Linked DNA regions of Halotia branconii CENA392. The main gene of each other region encodes a partner of the protein of the gene in region 2 in a complex. Links are inferred from orthologs where the notes say so. Each region holds a gene or a part of one and is shown on either strand. Other genes may lie near its edges. The genes, in order: prmC and prfA.

What was found.
Region 1: the proteins of prfA (region 2) and prmC are in contact, whole or in part, in a crystal structure (PDB 2B3T), measured with the Escherichia coli proteins. The link is inferred for Halotia branconii CENA392 from one-to-one orthologs.

Annotation. Positions count from the first base shown.
Region 1 is NZ_CP124543.1:2,309,012-2,312,162, forward strand. What follows is about bases 329-3,151. They hold prmC (peptide chain release factor N(5)-glutamine methyltransferase), read right to left. Parts: upstream 2,276-3,151; coding sequence 1,382-2,275; downstream 329-1,381. Other genes in these bases: QI031_RS10160 (sensor histidine kinase), read right to left, coding at 329-574; QI031_RS10165 (L-threonylcarbamoyladenylate synthase), read right to left, coding at 725-1,315; QI031_RS10175 (Tic22 family protein), read right to left, coding at 2,295-3,104. Outside these bases: more of QI031_RS10160, read right to left, coding at 1-328. UniProt on the Escherichia coli protein: Methylates the class 1 translation termination release factors RF1/PrfA and RF2/PrfB on the glutamine residue of the universally conserved GGQ motif, i.e. on 'Gln-235' in RF1 and on 'Gln-252' in RF2.
Region 2 is NZ_CP124543.1:5,607,653-5,610,883, reverse strand. Bases 163-3,065 are described here. They hold prfA (peptide chain release factor 1), read right to left. Parts: upstream 2,212-3,065; coding sequence 1,114-2,211; downstream 163-1,113. Other genes in these bases: rpsI (30S ribosomal protein S9), read right to left, coding at 2,758-3,065; rpmE (50S ribosomal protein L31), read right to left, coding at 2,311-2,553; QI031_RS24715 (hypothetical protein), read right to left, coding at 934-1,080. Also shown: more of rpsI, read right to left, coding at 3,066-3,174; rplM (50S ribosomal protein L13), read right to left, coding at 3,174-3,231. UniProt on the Escherichia coli protein: Peptide chain release factor 1 directs the termination of translation in response to the peptide chain termination codons UAG and UAA.

The DNA.
Region 1 (3,151 bases), 3.3 Mb from region 2 along the record:
AATTTATTAATATTTGGCGTAGCCAACGTTGGTCTACCAAAACATAGATTTCTGGCTCAGGAAGTAACACCCGCAAAGGAAAATTGCGGTTCGCCGCCAGCATATAAGTTAGTTGATTAACTTCTTGTAAAACTGCGGCTAAGGAATGCGGCTGAAGATCTAATTTATTAGTGCCGTGTTCTGTTCTAGCAACACTGAGAATTTCATCGATTAAATGTAGCAACTTCAACGCCCGTTCATGGGCTTGGGCAATAAATTCTCGCTCCTCTGCCGGATTTTCGCACAAATCTGACAAAATTAACTGATGTAAACCAATCAAACCGTTAAGAGGCGATCGCAATTCGTGGGTAGTCCGTGCCAAAAAACCAGCTTTAAACTGACCCATTTCCTGTGCCATTTGGTACGCTAGTTGCGTTTGCTTGATTTGTTGCAGCAGTTCTGGCGTATGGTGTTGATCTTCTGGCACTGTTGGGGATAAGTCAGAGGCAGTGCTTGTAGAACGCGCAAATAATTGACGCAAACCCACCCCCGCTATTAATCCCACTCCTAGATAGATCCAGTTACTCCAATTCATAGTTTGGCCATAATTAACTTGTTAGTTGACCATAAAGGTACAAAACAAAGTTCCGGATTTCTCAATTCATCCGTTTTTATCTCTAGTCTCGGCTAAAAAGCAAGTCAATACCAAGAAAATAACAATATTTACTTATTTTGATTTAGCAGTTTATAAGTCTAATCTGACTGCACCCTGTCGCAAAATTTGCCAATTTATTCCCGTCCATTTAGCAACAGTGGAAGGTACACCGATTCCTAGGGTTTCACCTTGACATTCTGTAGTTGCCAGAGTCGTGACTTCAGGAAATTGAGCCTCAATTTCTGTCAAACTTTGTAAAGGCGGTTGTCCTGAAAAATTGGCACTAGTCGTAGCCAGAGCGCCTGTTTGCGCCAAAATAGTTTGGGCGATCGCATTATCAGGAACTCGTATACCAATTGTAGTTGGGTCAGCAGGATTTATTTGTGGCGGTAAGCGATCGCTTGCTGGCAGCACCAAGGTCAACCCTCCTGGCCAATATTTCCTGGCTGCTTCCTGCCAAATTTGGTAATCATTCTCGCTACCTTGAACATAAGACCATAAGTCTTCTGCACAAGCTGCCATTAAAATCAAAGGTTTATCCTGACTCCGCTTTTTAGCTGTAAAAATTAATCCTGCTTTTTCTGGTAAAGCTGCCAATGCAGGAACAGTATCTGTGGGAAAGCTAACTAAAAAGCCAGCGCGTGCGCTAGCTATCAGATCTTTTAAGGATACTTGGGTCATGTTTACACAATTAGCAGTTAAGAGCTAAGAGCTAGAAGTAATTTCCTAACTCCTAACTCATCAGTTCTAATTTCTGTAAGCAAGTGCAAAGCGTTCAATTCCTGCTAAATCAGCGTGGATTTGAATATTGCAATAACTGCCTTGATTTTGCAACATTTCTCGCACCGTATCTGCTTGTCCCGCCATCATTTCAATTAGCCACACACCACCAGTTCGCAAATAACCGGGTGAGGTCTCTATGAGATGGCGGATGCAATCAAGGCCATCAGCACCACCATCCAGCGCTAAATGTGGTTCATGTTTAACTACTTCCGGTTGCAGGGTAGCGATGGTGCTTGTAGGAATATAAGGTGGGTTAGACACCATACCACTAAATTCACCTTTGAGGGGTGCTAGTGGTTCCCACCAGTTACCTTGATAAAATCTCACTCGTTCAGCAAGTCCCAGATTGTGGGCGTTTTCCTGAGCAATTTTCAAGGCTTCTAGACTGCAATCAACGGCATGAATTGTAGACTCTGGCAAAGCATCTGCTAATCCTAAAGCAATTACGCCACTGCCAGTCCCCAAGTCTGCCCAGTGTCCTGCCTGTGAAGGTGCAGCTGCCACTGCTAAATCAATCAAGCACTCTGTTTCTGGTCTGGGGATCAAAACTGCACTCGATACCGCGATTTTAAAGTGTCGCCAAGGTGTCACTTTGGCAATGTACTGTATTGGTAAGCGATCGCGCAACCGACGCTGCCATAGATCATCTAACTCTTCTAGAGATAACTTGATTTGAATTTGAGGCCAGTCTTTGAAAGACTCCAAACGCAGTGCTAAACGGTCTAACCTCGCAACTTCCAGGAGAAGCCAATCAACCTCAGTTAATGGAACATCAGTTGCAGCTACCGTATGGATTGCCTTTTTATACCACTGCCAAAGTTGTAAACCGGAAACTACCTTTGGCTGTGTATTGGTCATGTCTTAACCTGAAGAAAACCTATTTTTTTGGTGCAGCAGATGGAGCAGGGGTCTTGGGCGCGTTATTTCCAGGCAGTGTCTTAATATATTCTCTAGATTCTTGAGACGGCACTAAAACTACTTGTTTGAGCCAATCGTCGTTTTTGTCCTGTAATGTCTTAATAACTCCGTCTACGTCTATGACTTGAATATCAGCCTTAGGAAACTTTGGCTTCACCTGACTTAATAAACCTTGTGCATCTTGCTTGCTTAAAAACAGAGGAATTAATTGTTCCTTGCCAGAGTTCAATTTAATTGGCACGTATCCCTGATCTGGTGCAAATCTGACAGCAAAAATAGGCACACTCTTAAATTGCTCTACCTTTTGACCGCTTTGGCGTAACAAATCCATTGCCCCTTTAATTTCCTGTTCTACAGGTTTAAAAGCAAATAAAAGACGGTCTGGCTGGTTCTTGCTTTGTTGTAGTTGCTGATAAATCACCCCTAGAGGTAATGCTGTCACCTGTAGGCTTTTTACCATTTCTTCCATCTTCGGATCTTTGCCTTTAGCATTCCGCAGCTCAGTAATAAAAGCCTGAGCTTCTTGTCTGCTTAAATAAACACCTGTCACAGAACCACCAGGTTTTTTACCGTTTTGAGTTTCTGGTAAGGGGCGACTCAATGGTAAACCTTTCTCATTGGTAATCACATATACAGGTACAGAGTCTAATTTCTCTTTTATTTGCTGTTCTGACAATGCCAACACTGGAGCATTTCCTACAAAAACTGTTCCCAGCAAAGTACTCCCAACCAAGCCTAATGTTGCTCCCCAGCGAACCAATGCTTTCATAACAAATCCTCGCATCATATAGTTCAATTAAGTCAGACAAGTTGTTG
Region 2 (3,231 bases):
TTACTCCAATTCTCCTTCGCTGATACATCCAAAAAATTCAATTCTTCCCTTGTCAATTCAATCGCGTGAATCTGGGAAAACAACCCACCATTGAAATAATCTACGCCTTTATAACGTCCCGCTGGCGTAATTCCCGGCAAATTCATTTCCCGAAATAATCCACCCAAAACATCATAAGAACTTCCTCCACTCATGCAATCCTGAACACAGGAAATAAACATATCACGGGGTAAAAGTTGCCTATCTTCCGCAAACATTGCTAAGACACACTGCAAAATAAAACGCTGCGCTGTCAACTTCTCAATCCCGCGCTTCTCCAGTTCCAGCAGCAACTCACCCATACGACGGGCAGCCCGTTCTGTAACTTCCACCTGATTATTATTGAAAACAGGAGTTTTGTTGCCAAACTCCATAAACGCAAAGGCTCCCGCCCTTTCTGGCAGTTGCTCCAGAGATATTTTATCAACGGGTGTATCTAATTGAATATCAAAGTCAAAAATCCAAAATTCGTCAAAATTGCACAGCAAAACATAACGCGGACGATCTGGTACTAACCTCGTCCAATAATCAAACGCCTGAGAATAATGCTTGCTTAAATCCTCACCACGTTTTTTCATCTCAATTAAAACGCGGGGTTTCCATACCAAATCAGCAAAACCAGTCTTACCCGTCTTACTGCCTTTTTTTATCGCTTCCTCGAAACTTGCTCCAACTTCTAGCGCCCCTTCATGCCCAAAAGCCTGAAAAAAGCGGTCTAAAAACGTTTGTGCTTCTCTCTTTTCGTGTCCATTAATGTGCTGCTGACAAAAACTAACAAACTTATTGAGACTTTCAGGTGTTGCTGGCATTTTGAATTGGGAATTAGCCTAAGTACTTTTAGCAATTCCTATGTTATGAATTAATTAACAAAAATGGTGAAAAACATCAAGCAAATTAACGCACATAAATAATGGCGGTCAGATCCCCGACTTCTTGAAAAAGTCGGGGATCTCGCAGTGCCTCCAAAACGTTGATTGTCCTAACATCAGCCCAATCTAAGTAGACTAAAAAACCGCCTGTATGCTTTAAAAATAACAGCATAAGCGGTTTTCTACATTATTGAATAGCTAAATATTAGTTACTACTAGAAGCTGCCAATTCTGCTAAACGTTCCTGCTGGTCTTGAGAGATACAAGATTGAACAACCGTCTCTAAATCGCCTTCCAGAACAGGATTAAGAGAATAGTTTTGACCTAAACGGTGGTCGGTAACGCGGTTATCTTTATAGTTGTAGGTGCGAATTTTTTCCGATCGCGATCCTGTCCCAACCTGCGATCGCCGCATCGAAGTTACCTCTTCTTGTTGTTCGTGTAACTTCATTTCGTACAGTTTTGCCCGCAGAATTTGCATCGCCCGTTCTTTGTTTTGCAACTGGCTACGTTCTTCTGTACAGAAAATCCGTATTCCTGTTGGTTTGTGGAACAAGTCAGCAGCTGTTTCTACTTTGTTGACGTTTTGTCCACCAGCACCACCAGAACGAGCCGTACTCATTTCAATATCTTTCGGGTCAATGTGGATTTCTACGTCATCCACTTCTGGCATAATCGCTACTGTCGCAGTAGAGGTGTGAACCCTTCCCCCAGCTTCAGTTGTTGGCACACGCTGCACACGATGCACCCCAGCTTCAAACTTCAGCTGACTGTAAACGTTGTCACCTTTAATTTCTAAAATGACTTCTTTCCAGCCGCCCATTTCACCGAGAGATTCGCTCACCAACGAAACTTTCCAGCCTTGAGTTTGAGCATAACGCGTATACATCCGCATCAAATCGCCAGCCCAAATACTCGCTTCATCGCCACCAGTACCAGCGCGAATTTCCAACATGATATTTTTCTCATCGTTGGGGTCGCGGGGTAGCAGTAAGACTTTCAAGCGATCTTCTAAATATTCTATTTTTTCTTCTAATTCTTTTACTTCCAGTGCTGCCATTTCTTGCAACTCTGGGTCACTCGCAGATTCTTTATAAACCTGACGCGCTCCTGTTAAGTCTTCTTGGGCTACTTTCCAAGTATCATAAGTAGTTACTACTTCTTCCAAGGAAGAACGCGACTTGGCAATTTCTTGATACTCATCAGGATTGTTAGCAGTATCAGGGTCAGCCAAGCGACGAGTTAATTCATTAAAAGTTTGTTCAACGGATTTGAGTTTTTCTAACAGGTATGATTCAGCCATGACAAATGCGATCGCTCCTTAAAATAACAAATTGGCTCGGCAAAAAATGACAATCGACCCAGCAGACGCAGGGTCGTCGTTAACAGCAGAGCCAACCCGCTACTTTTTGTTTTGGTCGTCGCCAGAGGCTTGAGTGCTGGACATACCATATTTGCGGAGGAAGCGCTCAACTCGACCTTCGGTGTCAATAATTTTCTGAGTACCTGTGTAAAAAGGGTGATTTCCCGACCAAACATCTACGTGTAATTCTGGCTTGGTAGAGCCAACAGTCATTACTACTTGACCGTTACAGTAAACTTTAGCGTCTGGATACCACTGAGGATGAATATCAGCTTTAGCCATTGTTCTTTGTGTAGTGAATCTATATCAATTATAACTTTGCAGATGCCAAGAGAGACTAGGGATTAGGGGCTAGAGACTAGGGATTAAGAGAAGAAAAGAATAACTATTGGTTATTAGCCATGCCCTATGACGGCAGTTACTCCACTTTGAAAAACCCCAAGACCGCACTGCCTCCCCCATGCTCAATGCTCAATGCCCCATTTCCTAACGCTTAGAATACTGAGGCGCTTTGCGAGCTTTGTGCAAGCCATATTTTTTCCGTTCTTTTGCACGGGGATCGCGTGTTAGATAACCTTCAGTTTTTAAAGGTGGGCGATTGTCTGGGTCTAATTGACACAAAGCACGAGCAACACCCAACCGAACAGAATCAGCTTGTCCGGTTAAGCCGCCGCCTTCTGCTTTCACTAAAATGTCATATTCGTTTTCTAGTCCTAGAGTTTCTAGAGGCCCTTTAATAACTCCCAAGTAATTGGCATTAAATTGAAAGTACAAGTCTCCAGGCTTGCCATTCACAATTAGCTTACCTTCACCAGGAACTAGACGTACCCGTGCTACTGCGGACTTACGGCGGCCAGTACCCCAGTACACAGCGCGACCGCTATTAGTATCTACTGCTTGCATTAATTTTCTTCTCCAGGAATTGTACTAATTTTTAGTTCTTGAGGTTTTTGAGCATCA